One region of the Acidovorax sp. LjRoot129 genome, then DNA from elsewhere that is predicted to be linked to it. Evidence: predicted binding sites of a transcription regulator. Region 1 holds the regulator's gene; each other region holds the start of a gene.
The links. Region 1 encodes LexA, which represses DNA repair genes until DNA is damaged. Its sites were predicted from a motif close to ACTGTATNNNNATACAGT; they were not measured.

Region 1 (3,541 bases):
CGGAAAGCTGGCCCAGGCCTTTGACTGTATTGGTGTAGACCTTGGCGGTGTACGCGTCGAGCCGGGAAGCGCAGTGGAGCTTGCGGACTGCGTCCTGGTAGTCGTCGAGGATCACGATGTTCATCCCGACATTGTGCCTTGGCGTGGCAACGTGCAAGGCGCCGGGAATGGTTCCTGCACGTCAAACGGCGGTGTTTTGGTGACGGATTGTTGAGCTGCGCCCTGGAACCGCCAACGCAGGTTCACGAACCTCGGCATGCGTGAACGGCTGCCACCCTGCATGCGTCAGCGCCCACCTGAAGATACACAGCCAGCAAACATCGCTGTTCGTACACGCAGGCGTAGATCGGTTCTCAGCAGGTTCGCAATGCCGCCTCGGATGCCACCATACGGTCCAGCTCTGCGCACACGTCGGCCATCCGGCCTGCGATCACCAAGCGGCCTGCGCCCGACACCGAAGCCTTGCGCACAACCTTCGTAGTGCGGGCGCCTGTTTCAGCTACCGATCTTGCAACAGCGCTACCGCAGCCTCGCGCCATGCCAAGGTTCCGCTCTGGGAGTGCTGGAACCGATGTCCTGCCCGTCCCGTTTTGAGGGCAGGATGGAGTCTCTGCAGGCGGGGTCTGCGGGCCTACCGTAAAAGGCCAGTTTCCACGCAAGGGGCGTGGGCCGGGGGCTGCTGACGGGCGGCCTTGGACTTTGGCGCCCGTGGTGGCCTTGTTGCTACCGCTTCCAGGGTTTTCGCGGGAGGGCAGCGCTGCTACCGCAGACGGTTGTTCGAGGTTGGGCGTATCCCGCAGCCAGCGTTGGAATGCGCGCAGCGAGGACGACAAAAAAGCCAGAGTGGACAAGGCAATTCCCATGTGAAATCTCCGAAGTTCGGGGGTTGGACATAGGCAGGATTGCAACGAAACCGGCACCGCAGGGCTGGCGTACCGGTTTTGCCGGCACACCAAACGCCCGCCACCTGCGGTGCGGTAAAGGCGCAAGGCCTACATGAGCATGGTGTTGCGGATCAAACCGACAGCCAGGCCTTCAATCTCGAAGGGCTCGCCGGGTTGCACCACGATCACGGGGTAGTCAGGGTTTTCAGGCAGCAGTTCGATGGCAGTGGCTGTGCGGCGCAGGCGCTTGACGGTGACGTCGTCCCCCAGGCGGGCCACGATGATCTGGCCGTTGCGTGCTTCGCGTGTGGACTGCACGGCTAGCAGGTCACCGTCCATGATGCCGGCGTCGCGCATCGACATGCCGCGGACCTTCAGCAGGTAGTCGGGCTTGTGTTGGAAGAGGCTGTTTTCCACGCTGTAGGTTTGGTCGACATGTTCTTGCGCGAGAATCGGCGAGCCCGCCGCCACGCGGCCCACAAGGGGAAGCACCAGTTGGGACAGGCCGGGGATGGGCAGGCTGAACTGATTGCCGCGGGCTGCGTTGATGGAGCGCACCGTTTCGCTGCGCAGCCGGATGCCGCGCGACGTGCCACTGACCAGCTCGATCACCCCTTTGCGGGCCAGTGCCTGCAGATGCTCTTCAGCAGCATTGGCCGACTTGAAGCCCAGCTCCGAGGCGATTTCCGCGCGGGTTGGGGGCGCACCGGTACGGGCAATGGCGGTCTGGATGAGGTCCAGGATCTGCTGTTGGCGGGCGGTCAGTTTCGGGTTGTCGAGCATGGTGCTTTCCGGTGAAGACGCTACAGTGGCGCACAACTGTTTTTTAATCCAGTAACTGTATTTTTCACCAGTTTTTCGGAGTATGCAAGTGAGTGGGCAAAAAATTGTGGTTTTGGGCACAGGCGGGACCATCGCCGGGACCTCTGCGCTGGCCGGCGACAACATTGGCTACACCGCAGCGCAGGTCGGTGTGGAGCAGCTGTTGGCCGCAGCCCCCGGCTTGGCATTGGCCGCCAGTGGCGCTTTGCTGCAGGCCGAGCAGGTAGCCCAGATCGACAGCAAGGACATGGACACGGCCGTCTGGCAGGCGCTCGCCCTGCGCTGCGCACACCATTTGCAGAACCCGGCCGTGCAGGGGGTGGTAATCACCCACGGCACGGACACCCTCGAAGAAACCGCCTGGTTTTTGCACGAGGCGCTCGACACACGCTCCAAGCCGGTGGTGTTGACCTGCGCCATGCGGCCCGCTACCGCGCTCACACCCGACGGGCCTCAGAACCTGTTGGACGCCATGGCCGTGGCAACAACCCCTGGTGCGCGGGGCGTGCTTTTGGTGGCGGCGGGTGAAATCCACGGCGCCCGGCAAATTCAGAAAGTGCATCCGTACCGCGTCAATGCCTTCAGCTCCGGGGAGGCCGGCCCCCTCGGGTGGGTGGAGGAGGGGACGGCTCGTTTGGCACAAAATTGGCCGCTAGCGCTTGATGCAAAAGCACTATCAGCTATTAAAAGCATAGCAAACATCCAGATATGGCCCCGGGTCGAGATCGTCGTGAGCCACGCGGGCGCTACCGGCGCTTTGGTAGACGCACTGGTGCGCGACGGGGTGCAGGGCCTTGTGGTTGCCTGCACCGGTAACGGCACCATCCACCACGCGCTGGAGGCGGCGCTGCTGCGGGCGCAGGACGTGGGCGTGCGGGTGGTGCGTGCTACGCGCTGCCCGGAGGGACAGGTGCTGCCCAAGCCGGGGGATGCGTTGCCCGATTCGCGCGGGCTGTCGCCGGTGAAGGCCCGGATCTCGCTGATGCTCGACCTTCTTCAGCATTAACCGCCACTTAGCCACCCACCCACCCGTCGCCATGTTCCTCGCCTCCCTCAAGACCCATGCCTGGGCCTACCCGGCTCTGGAAGTGGCACACATCGTGGGGATTGCGATGCTGCTGGGCAACCTGGTGTTGCTGGAGCTGCGGGTGTTTGGCCGGGGGGCGGGTTTGCCGGTCAAGGATCTCGCGCGCTTGAGCCTGTCGGTGGCGCTGTGCGGATTTGCGCTGGCCGCCGCATCCGGTCTGTTGATGTTTGCCACCCAGCCTGCCGAACTGCTCGCCAGCCGTGCATTTACCTTGAAGATGCTGTTGTTAATGCTTGCGGGCTGCAATGCGGCGTGGTTCCATGGGCGCGGCTCGCTGGCACGCCTGGATGGGCTGGCCAAAGCGCAGATGCTGGTCTCCACCGTCATCTGGCTTGCGGTCGTGGTCTGCGGCCGCTGGATTGCCTACCTGTAGGCCGCCTGACCACCGCTGTTTGGCGCGCCTTGCCTGTTTCATTGACCACTAGGAGAGTCCCGATGAGCCTGCAACGCCGCCACCTGCTTGTGGCCGCTGCCGCCGCGCCGCTGGGCGCACATGCGCACCACGGATGGAGCAGTTTTGAAGCCGACCGCCCGATCTATCTGGAGGGCACGGTACGTTCCGTGCGCTGGCAGAACCCGCACGCCGAGCTGCAGCTGGATGTCCCGGCCGACTTGAAGCTGCCGACCAACCTGGCGCAGCGTGCGCTCCCGGCCCAGACCGCCCCGGTGGACGGCAAGGCCTTGCTCGCCAAGGCGGTGGTACCCACGCGCAAGGACCGCCAGTGGGAGGTCGAACTGGCGCCGCTGA
Region 2 (3,541 bases), 400 kb from region 1:
CAAATTCTTCGGGCAGCTCAAGCCAGCGGTGGGCCTCTGGGGCCTGGCCCAGGGCCTGGTCCAGGACCTTGAGCGCCCCGGCACCAAAACGCCGCGCCACGCCCGCACGCGGCAGCGCCTGCAGCGCCCCCCAGGTGCGGCAGCCCATGCGCTCCAGGCTGGCCACGTGGGGACGCAGGGCGGTGATTGTGTGCAAGGGCAGTCCTTGCGGTATGCGGGCCGGCAGCGCACGCCCTGCCATCGCCATCCGCAACAAAGCCTGCGCCATCAACGCGGTGGGGCCGCAGCCCCAGACGAGGGACGGGGCGGGCGGTTCAGGGGCCGGGGCGCCAGAGCCAGAGCCAGAGCCAGAGCCAGAGCCAGAGCCAGAGCCAGAGCCAGAGCCAGAGCCAGAGCCAGAGCCAGAGCCAGAGCCAGAGCCAGAGCCAGAGCCAACAGTTGCAGTTGCGACAACGGCAACTGTCGCCGCACCCATCCCAGTGCCCGCAGCCGCCATCGACCAGGCCTCGCAAATCTGTGCCATCAAGGCGTCGCGCCCACCCCAGAGGCGCTCGGTGGTAGAGACTTCCAGCAGCAAAGCCTCGTTGTCCACCAGCGCCACCCGCGGCGTAAAGCGCAGTGCCCACCAGCCCACGGCGCCGGCGTTGGCCAGGGCCACCGGCTCCTCAGCCGCCCATTGCGGCAGTGGCAACGCGATCCAGTGCATGCCCCCTCCCCTCTGGCCTTGCGGCTGCAAGCGCAGGAGCCGAACCCCGGTCCACGCTGCGCAGTAGCTGCGCGCGCTGGACCTGGACCATCGCCATGCCCTGTGCGGCCTCCTGCATGGCCTGCCTGCGTGCGGCCTGGGCGGACAGCGCCTGGGCCATCCGCGGGTGGCATCCAGGCAGATCGAGCCCATGCTCCAGAGGCGGACCCCGGCGTTTGAGGATCTGCACCTGCATGCCCGGAAAGGTAGACGCCCCGGCCGCCCTCTCCAGCCCTTGCACCTGCAAGCGCAGCAAGGCCGGTGACGCCTGCGGTGCGGCAGACAGAGGCCTGAAAACCCACAGTAGCTGGTGTTGCTGTGCAGCCGCCAACTGCAACCTGCGCAGCGCCGCAGGCTGGACCTGCGGGAGCCAAGCCATCACGGCCAGCACATCGCGGCATCGCAAGGCCTGCTCTGCCGCCCACAGGGCAGAGGCCGCATCGGCCCGCACCAGGCACAGCCGATGGGCCGCCAGCCCTTGAGATTGCAGCACCGGGCCAAAGGGCTCATACGGCGGTGCCACCCCGACCACGGTGCCTGCACGGGCTGCCAGGGCCTGCGCCAGTGCGGGCAGCACCAACTGCCACTCATGAAAACCCGGCAGCGGCTGCAACACTTCACTCAGCGCCCCCACCGGCCACCCCCCGCCCGGGAGCTGTTCATCCAGCAGCGTGTAGCCCGAGGGCTGTGTCGGCTGCGCACCCGCACCCAGCGCATCGGCATGCCAGACGCCGGGAACGGCAGACGGCAGGTCGGATGCAGCAATCCGGCAGGAAAGGCGGGGCGCAGACATGGAAAAAGTGGGCTTCCGAAAGCATGAATACTGTAAATATAACCAGTATTTTGCTGCCATCAAAGAAGATGACGCGGAGGACTCACAAGCCGCCAGGGGGTGGACGCTGGCGCTCTCTTTTTTGAGGTTTTCCTGTTTTAGCCTGAGTCACGCGCTCGGAATTGAGCCCCCTTTCCACCCAGTCAGAGGCTCCTTGGCGTAGAGCAGCAAGGGGCCGATAGCACCACCGCCCCCCCGGCGGAGCCTCCAAGGTGCTCAGCGCATCAACGCGCTTTACACGGTCTACGCGGCCGCAGCACCCGGCCCGCTTTCATGGAACACCGCCTCGATGTTGTAGCCGTCGGGATCGAACACAAAAGCGGCGTAGTAGCGCGGGTGGTAGCGGGTGCGCAGGCCCGGCGCGCCGTTGTCTTGCCCGCCTGCCGCCAACGCGGCCCGGTGAAATGCCAGCACCTGGGCTTCACTGGTCGCGCGAAAGGCCATGTGGCACCGCGGAGTGAACGGAGGGCCTTCAGAAATCCAGAAATCGCCGTGCGGATCATCTCCCGGCTGAGGCTCCCGGGCGCCAAATCCGACGGCGTCCTCCATAGCCCGCCGCACGCCGTAGCCCAAGGTCGCCAGGACGGATTCGTAGAACGGTCGGCTGCGGGCCAGTGAACTCACGTTGATACCCGTGTGGTCGATCATGGAGAGCTCCTGAGTTTTGGCACACCGCTGGCGGCAGCCTTGCCTTTCTACAACCGGCGCAGCGCCCAGTCACACCAGTCGGCCACCACAGCATCTTGCGGAGTGGCCCGGTCCGACAGCTGGGGCCAGCGGCGATGGCAGGCGTTCAGGATGCTTTGCAGCTGCCATAAGGCTTCGCGGCTTACCAGCCCCACTTCGGCCATGCCCATCACATCACTTTGCAAGTGGGAAATGAGTTCGCTTTGCTGCTGAGGATGAGAACCGGATTCGAGCAGGGTTTTCTCTAGCGCCTGCAAACGGGTATCGGCAAAGGCAAAGGCGCTGCCCACCACGGCTTTGCTGCCCGGCAAGCTGGCCTTGAGGTTGGTCCAGTAGGCAAAGGCCTCGGCCAACAATTCGATCTGATGCTGCGCGTCGTTGCCCAAGGGCATGAGCGAAGATTCGCGCGCAACTTCTTCGTGCAACAGGGGCAGGATGCAAGCCACCAGCGCAGGAGGAAATTTGCGGTGGTTGAGCCGCAGCACCAGGGACAGCCGCTGTGCCGGCATGTCATCGTGTTTTTCGTAGAAGGCCGTGACCACTTCCGCCAACAGCAGGATCTGACCCATGGGGCTGATGTCAGCGCCCTGCAGGCCTCGCGGGTAGCCACTGCCGTCCATGCGCTCATGGTGCTCCAGCACCGCCACCTCCGCCGTCCTGGGATACGCCTGGGTATCGCGCATCATCAACATGGCCGTGATGGGATGGGCCACCAGATGCTTGCGCTGCACGCCCACCACCTTGTGGTCGGGATCGCTCCATGCAGGGTCCATGTGCAGCACACCCAAATCGTGCAACAGGGCAGCCGCGGCCAACGTGGTGCCGTCCCGTTCGCTCAGGCCAGATTTAAGCCCGAGGAACAGCGCCACAGTGGCCATCTGCAGGCTGTGCTGGAACAACTCGGGGCGCTGCTCTCGCATCACCGTGAGCTTGCAGGCTATGGAGGCAGGCAGCGGCACGGATCGCAGCGGCGCCAGCAGCCGGGCGCCAGAACCCAGGGCCTGGGCCAGCATGTTGGGCAGCGCCTCGTGCTCGACCATCACTTGGGCCGCTGCCAGCAAGCCAGGCACGTCTACCGAGTCTTCTACCGACAAATGCCGGTCAATGGGTTCGCGCAGCTTGTGTTGCACCAAACGGTCATACAAGCGGCTGTCGATGCGGGTCCCTTTTTCCACCAGCTTGATGCCGTTGTCGGTATAGATGGCCGCACCGGCAACCACCGTGCGCTGATCAGCCATGTCCGTCAGAGCGCGCAGATAGTGGGGGCTGTCTGCGTT
Region 3 (3,541 bases), 740 kb from region 1:
CAAAAAACATAGCAACAAACCCATGCAGAGCAAGCGCCAGGGGCTTGTTTGACTTGAAATTTTCATATCAAGCCCTGCCACAGGCGCTGTCGCCGTCGCCGTGCACGCTGCGGCCGCAGGCGCAGACCAGCGCACTGCTGCCCGTCAGCGTCGCGCACCACAAACGCAGATCGCGCACCCAAGCCCCGCCGCCCGCGCTGCAAAGAGCACGGGTGGCACCGGGGAGAGGGGTGGCGAGATGAGCAGGCATGGCGGTAGGGCTCGCGCTTGTCAGATATCGATCTCTACCGCGTCGCCGTGCAATTCCATCAGCTCACGCCGCGAAGCCGCTTCGCCCTTGCCCATGAGCTTGGTGATCAAGTTCTCGGTCGCGGCAAAGTCCATGTCGCCCAGCTGCACCGGCAGCAGGCGGCGGGTGTCGGGGTTGAGCGTGGTTTCCCAGAGCTGCTCGGCGTTCATCTCGCCCAGGCCCTTGAAGCGGCTGATCTGGCACTTCTCTTTGGGCACGCCGTCCTTGGCGCACTTGTCGAGGATGGCAGTCAGCTCGCCATCGTCCAGCGCATACATCTTGGCGGCGGGTTTCTTGCCGCGCGCAGGCACGTCCACGCGGAACAGCGGCGGGCGCGCCACGTAGATGTGGCCGGTCTCGATGAGCTTGGGAAAGTGGCGAAAGAACAGCGTGAGCAGCAGCACCTGGATGTGCGAGCCGTCCACGTCGGCGTCCGAGAGGATGCAGACCTTGCCGTAGCGCAGGCCCGACAGGTCGGGCGTGTCGTTGGGGCCGTGCGGGTCTACGCCGATGGCCACCGAGATGTCGTGGATTTCGTTGTTGGCAAACAGGCGGTCGCGCTCGACCTCCCAGGTGTTGAGCACCTTGCCGCGTAGCGGCAGGATGGCCTGGCTTTCCTTGTCGCGGCCCATCTTGGCGCTGCCGCCGGCCGAGTCGCCCTCGACCAGAAACACTTCGTTGTGGGCCAGGTCCTTGCTCTCGCAGTCGGTCAGTTTGCCGGGCAGCACGGCTACGCCGGAGCCCTTGCGTTTTTCGACCTTTTGGCCGGCCTTCTGGCGCGTCTGCGCGGCCTTGATGGCCAGCTCGGCCAGCTTCTTGCCGTAGTCAACATGCTGGTTGAGCCAGAGCTCCAGCGCCGGGCGTACAAAGCCCGAGACCAGGCGCACCGCGTCGCGCGAGTTCAGGCGTTCTTTGATCTGGCCCTGGAACTGCGGGTCCAGCACCTTGGCACTCAGCACATAGCTGGCGCGGGCAAACACGTCTTCGGGCAAAAGCTTGACGCCCTTGGGCAGCAGGCTGTGCAACTCGATAAAGCTCTTGACCGCGTTGAACAGGCCGTCGCGCAGGCCGCTTTCGTGCGTGCCGCCAGCGCTGGTGGGGATCAGATTGACGTAGCTCTCGCGCACCGGCTGGCCGTCTTCGGTGAAGGCCACGCACCAGGATGCGCCCTCGCCTTCAGCAAAACTTTCGTTGTTGCGGTCGGCAAAACCTTCGCCTTCAAACAGCGGGATCACCGGGTCGCCGTTCAAGGTCTGCATGAGGTAATCACGCAGGCCGCCTTTGTACTGCCAGGTTTGTGTATCGCGGGTTTTCTCGATGACGAGCTGCACTGTCACGCCCGGCATCAGTACGGCCTTGCTGCGCAAGAGGTGCGTCAACTCGCCCATGGGCAGTGCGCTCGACTCGAAGTATTTGGCGTCGGGCCATACGCGCACGGTGGTGCCCTGCTTGCGCTCGGCCACCTCCAGCGCACGCGCCACCAGGGGTTCGATCACATCGCCGGCTGAAAACACCAGCCGCGCCGCCTTGCCTTCGCGGTAACTGGTGGCTTCGAGCCGCGTGGCCAGGGCGTTGGTCACGCTCACGCCCACGCCGTGCAGGCCGCCCGAGAAGCTGTAGGCACCGCCCTTGCCCTTGTCGAACTTGCCACCCGCGTGCAGCCGGGTGAACACCAGTTCGATCACCGGGGCGTTTTCCTCGGGGTGCATGCCAAAAGGGATGCCGCGCCCGTCGTCCTCCACGCCCACCGAGCCATCGGCGTGCAGCGTGACGCGGATTTTTTTGCCGTAGCCGGCCAGCGCTTCATCGGCCGCGTTGTCGAGCACCTCCTGGATGATGTGCAAGGGGTTGTCGGTGCGGGTGTACATGCCCGGGCGTTGCTTGACGGGCTCCAGGCCCTTGAGCACGCGGATCGAGCCTTCGGAATATTCACTACTGGTGGACACGGACGACGGTTTGGCAGACATAGCGGCGGATTGTAGTGCGGCACCGGGCCAACAGCTGGATGGAAAAACAGTAGAGGCAACGCTGTCAAAGCCGCAGATGGCGGCATCAGAGACCCGTGGCGGGCGGAGCGGTAGCGCTCCCATCCACAGTGGGGCCTATGGGAAAACTTGCAACACGGCCAAAGGTTCCGCGCTGGCGGTTTTGGCCCGACCCCGCTGCCAACTGTATTGGTCCGCGGTGTATCAGCGCGTTTCACGCAATCTGGCTACATTCCTGCGCATGCATATGAATCCTCCCAAACTGTCCATGTTCCAGGTGCTGGCCTGCGGCGCGGCCATCGTGACACTGTCGATGGGCATCCGCCACGGGTTCGGGCTGTGGCTCTTGCCCATCACGCAGGAGATGGGCTGGACGCGCCAGTCGTTCGCGCTGGCGATTGCGATCCAGAACCTCTCGTGGGGCGTGATCGGCATCTTTGCCGGGATGATCGCCGACCGGTTCGGCGCATTCCGGGTGCTCATGGGCGGGGCGGTGCTGTATGGCCTGGGCCTTGCAGGCATGGCGCTGTCGCCCACGCCCACGCTGTTTGCGCTGACGGCCGGTGTGCTGATTGGCGCGGCGCAGGCTGGCACCACCTATGCGGTGATCTACGGCGTGCTGGGTCGCCAGATTGCGCCCGAGCGCCGCTCCTGGGCGATGGGGGTGGCCGCGGCCGCGGGCTCGTTTGGCCAGTTCCTCATGGTGCCGGTGGAGGGCTGGCTGATTGCCGGCCTGGGCTGGCAGCAGGCGCTGCTGGCGCTGTCGCTCATGGTGCTGCTCATCGTGCCGCTGGCTTTTGGCCTGCGCGAACCCACCTTTGCCGGCACGGCCCCGGCCAAACGCGAGCAGACCATCGTGCAGGCGCTGGGCGAGGCATTCCGCTACCCCAGTTTCAACCTGTTGATGGCCGGCTACTTCGTGTGTGGCTTCCAGGTGGTGTTCATTGGCGTGCACATGCCCAGCTACCTCAAGGACCACGGTCTGTCGCCCCAGGTGGCCAGCTATGCGCTGGCGCTGATTGGGCTGTTCAACGTGCTGGGCACTTATGTGGCCGGTACCTTGGGCCAGCGCATGCCCAAGCGGTTCATCCTGGCTTTTATCTACTTTGCCCGCGCGGCAGTGATCACTGTGTTCCTGCTCGTGCCGCTGTCGCCGCTGTCGGTGTATGTGTTCTCAGCGGTCATGGGCACGCTGTGGCTGTCGACCATTCCACCCACCAACGCCACCATTGCCCAGATCTTTGGCGTGCAGCACTTGTCGATGCTG
Region 4 (3,541 bases), 2.5 Mb from region 1:
CCTTCGCCCGCACCGGGCACAGGGCCCAGCGCGTTCGCCCCGCTGTGATCCGCTGCTGAAGGCAAGCCCATCGTCAACGGTTGTTGACGCCATGCGCATTCGTCAACTACAGTTGACGAATGCAGACCCCGCCCGCACTCCCCTCCCCCGACGACCCGGACGCCGCGCTGGCGGCCGTGGTGGCCTTGCGCCTCATGGCCGACCGGCTTGAAGCGGCGGCCGTGGCGTCGGCGCTGCAGCAAGGCTGGTCGTGGGCCCAGATTGCGCAGGCGCTGGGCGTGAGCAAACAGGCCGCCCACAAGCGCTTGGCAGGCCAGGTCGGCCGTCCCCCATCCCCCTGAACCGCAAGGAGTTGTGATTCCCATGTTCCAACGCATCCGTGACCACCTGCAAAGCATGCGCACCCTGCAGCGCCTGTGTACTGGCGCCGAGGACCACGCCCGCACCCGCGGCAGCCGTGCGCCCGGGGCCGAGCACTTCCTCTTGGCCGCGCTGGATCTGCCCGACGGCTCGGCGCGCCGCGCGTTCGAGCGCCTGGGCGCCGATCCTGCCGCCGTGCCCGCCGCCATCGAGCAGCAGTACCGCGATGCACTGCAAGGCCTGGGAATTGAGGCGCCCTTGCCGGAGGCCGTGCCCACCACCGCTGCGCGGCCAAACCTCTACCGAGCCCAGCCTTCGGGCGAGGAGCTGGTGCAGGCGCTGGCCCAGTCGCGCAAGGGGCAGCCCGGGCCGCTGCGCGGCGCACACGTGGTGGCGTTGGTCGCCGACATGCCGCAGGGCGTGGCCGCGCGCACGCTGCGGGCGATGCAGCTGGATGCTTCGCAACTGGCCGCTGCCGCCCGGGCCGAGGCCCAGGCCTAGACGCAGATCGCCGCGACTTCTTAGTCCAAGGGCGTGGGGTCGCGCACCGGCCAGTCAGTCCGTGCGGCTGGGGCCGGGCCACTGTGCGTCGCCGCCCGCATACGCCTCAAGCCCGATCGCCACCACGGTGGCCACGTCGTTGCCCACTTCGGCGCGGAACTCGGCTTCGGCCTGCGCCACCGCGTCACGGAACGCCTGCAGCCAGGCCAGCCCCGTGGGCGTGAACCGCACGCGCCGGGCGCGCGCATCGAGGGGGTCCGCCTCGCGCGTCACCAGCCCCCAGGCTTCGCACTGGTCCACCAGGTTGGCCATGGCCTGCTTGGTCATGCCCGCGCGCTGGGCCAGGTCGGTCAGCCGGTCGCCCTGCAGCGCCAGGTGGCGGGTGATGTGCACATGGGCGGCCGTCACCTGGTCGCGCGCCGCCAGGTTGGACAGCGCCAGCGGCACTTCGACGTTGCGTGCCATCAGCTGCAACACCCGCGCGTCAAACCGCCGCATCGCATGGCCGAACAGGCGGCCCAGATGGGTCTGGCGCCAGCCGTCGTCGGCAGGTGTGAGAAGGATTTTTTCAGACATGGAATTTGGTCAGGCAAACTGACTAAATTATGCTTGAATGCATTGCAACGGCTCGCATAAAATACTGTTCAAGCATCCAGCCTGTGATTAACCGCAGAGCGATGCAAGCATCTAACCTGTTGTTTCTCAAGGAGTTTTTCATGGACGTCGCAGTCAAAGGCACCAACCCCGCATTGCCAGTGAACACCGAAAAGGCGAAGGCTTTGGCGGCGGCGCTGGCCCAGATCGAAAAGCAGTTCGGCAAGGGCACGATCATGCGCCTGGGTGAAGGCGAGGTTATCGAAGACATCCAGGTGGTGTCCACCGGCTCGCTGGGCCTGGACATCGCCCTGGGCGTGGGCGGCCTGCCCCGTGGCCGCGTGGTGGAAATCTATGGCCCGGAATCGTCGGGCAAGACCACGCTCACGCTGCAGGTAATTGCCGAGATGCAAAAACAAGGCGGCACCTGCGCGTTTGTCGATGCAGAACACGCCCTGGATGTGCAGTACGCCCAAAAGCTGGGTGTGCAGCTGTCCGACCTGCTGATCAGCCAGCCGGACACCGGCGAGCAAGCGCTGGAAATCGTGGACAGCCTGGTGCGCTCCGGCGCTGTGGACCTGATCGTGGTCGACTCGGTTGCCGCGCTCACGCCCAAGGCCGAAATCGAAGGCGAGATGGGCGACAGCCTGCCCGGCCTGCAGGCTCGCCTGATGAGCCAGGCGCTGCGCAAGCTGACCGCCACGATCAAGAAGACCAATTGCATGGTCATCTTCATCAACCAGATCCGCATGAAGATCGGCGTGATGTTCGGCAGCCCCGAAACCACCACCGGCGGCAATGCGCTCAAGTTCTACGCCTCCGTGCGCCTCGATATCCGCCGCACCGGCACCATCAAGAAGGGCGACGAAGCCATCGGCAATGAGACCAAGGTGAAGGTGGTCAAGAACAAGGTATCGCCCCCGTTCAAGACGGCCGAGTTCGACATCCTGTTCGGCGAGGGCATCAGCCGCGAGGGCGAGATCATCGACATGGGCGTAACCGCCAAGATCGTCGAGAAGTCGGGCGCCTGGTATGCCTACAACGGCGAGAAGATCGGCCAGGGCCGCGATAACGCACGCGAATTCCTGCGCGAAAACTCGGACCTCGCCCGCGAGATCGAGAACAAGGTGCGCGAGAGCCTGGGCATTGCGCTGCTGCCGCCCGCATTGGCACCGGCCAAGGCTGCTGCTGAAGCCTAAGCCGAGGCGCCGCTGTGATAAAGCAAGGCGCGAGGGCGGGGCGTGCACCGCTGCCGACAGCACTGGCAACGGGCAGGCTGCAGATGGGTTCAAGTCCGGCGGATCGGTCAACAAAGCGGCGAGCAGCTCTTCTTTTCAAGGCTGCTCGCCGCGTTGTTCTCCACCCTGCGGCAGACAAGGCATGAACTGGGAGCGATCGCAGTTGCGAAGCCACAAGGTGCGCAGACGCCGGGCAGACCCGCATTGAGCGGGCGCCCAGGGCCTTGCAGCCCGACGCGGCAACCGCAGCCGCGCCCCCCGGGGCCATCGCAGCTCATTTTTAAGCAAAAATGCCTTCCATCGCTTGCTAATCAAGCACTTATAGCTATTAATTTAGGAGCAATCAGCCTGCCATGGGGTTCACCACGCTGTCACTCAAGGGCCGGGCGCTGCGCCTGCTGAGCCAGCGGGAGCATTCGCGCAGCGAGCTGTCCACCAAGCTGGCGCCGCATGCCGAGAGCCCCGAGGAGCTGACGGCGTTGCTGGACTGGCTGGTGGAGCACGACTGGCTGAGCGACCAGCGCGCCGCCCAGTCCCTGGTACACCGCCGCGGCCCGCGCCTGGGCGCCGCCCGCCTCGCCCAGGAGCTGCGCACAAAGGGCGTGTCTGACGACCTGGTGCGCGAAGCCACCGCCCCGCTGCTGGCCACCGAGGTGCAGCGCGCCCGCGACGTGTGGCAGCGCAAGTTTGGCGAGGCGCCGCAGGATGTGAAGGAGCGCTCGCGCCAGGTCCGTTTTCTGATGGCGCGTGGTTTCACGATGTTTGCGATTCAAAAAGCGATTCGGGGCGAGACCGGCGAAGACTTGGACGGCGAAGATCTCGGCGGCAAATGATCGCTCCGAGGCCGC

Region 2: a site for LexA is predicted at 1,568-1,585, ahead of imuA (translesion DNA synthesis-associated protein ImuA). Genes of this name have one in related genera too.
Region 3: a site for LexA is predicted at 2,290-2,307, ahead of ACSQ3Q_RS16475 (DNA topoisomerase IV subunit B). Genes of this name have one in related genera too.
Region 4: a site for LexA is predicted at 1,501-1,518, ahead of recA (recombinase RecA). Genes of this name have one in related genera too.

Annotation. Positions count from the first base shown of each region.
Region 1 is NZ_CAXUSE020000001.1:2,867,942-2,871,482, reverse strand. It holds gene ACSQ3Q_RS13155 (D-2-hydroxyacid dehydrogenase family protein) at 1-124, opposite strand, end outside; gene lexA (transcriptional repressor LexA) at 993-1,667, opposite strand; gene ACSQ3Q_RS13145 (asparaginase) at 1,750-2,712, shown strand; gene ACSQ3Q_RS13140 (hypothetical protein) at 2,744-3,166, shown strand; gene ACSQ3Q_RS13135 (DUF6152 family protein) at 3,229-3,541, shown strand, end outside.
Region 2 is NZ_CAXUSE020000001.1:2,469,253-2,472,793, reverse strand. It holds gene ACSQ3Q_RS11315 (DNA polymerase Y family protein) at 1-706, opposite strand, end outside; gene imuA (translesion DNA synthesis-associated protein ImuA) at 666-1,538, opposite strand; gene ACSQ3Q_RS11305 (VOC family protein) at 1,821-2,225, opposite strand; gene ACSQ3Q_RS11300 (HD-GYP domain-containing protein) at 2,273-3,541, opposite strand, start outside.
Region 3 is NZ_CAXUSE020000001.1:3,608,808-3,612,348, forward strand. It holds gene ACSQ3Q_RS16470 (lytic transglycosylase domain-containing protein) at 1-24, opposite strand, end outside; gene ACSQ3Q_RS16475 (DNA topoisomerase IV subunit B) at 271-2,256, opposite strand; gene ACSQ3Q_RS16480 (MFS transporter) at 2,516-3,541, shown strand, end outside.
Region 4 is NZ_CAXUSE020000001.1:5,323,411-5,326,951, reverse strand. It holds gene ACSQ3Q_RS24365 (LysR substrate-binding domain-containing protein) at 1-48, shown strand, start outside; gene ACSQ3Q_RS24360 (helix-turn-helix domain-containing protein) at 120-341, shown strand; gene ACSQ3Q_RS24355 (Clp protease N-terminal domain-containing protein) at 364-861, shown strand; gene ACSQ3Q_RS24350 (MarR family winged helix-turn-helix transcriptional regulator) at 916-1,437, opposite strand; gene recA (recombinase RecA) at 1,578-2,654, shown strand; gene recX (recombination regulator RecX) at 3,047-3,526, shown strand.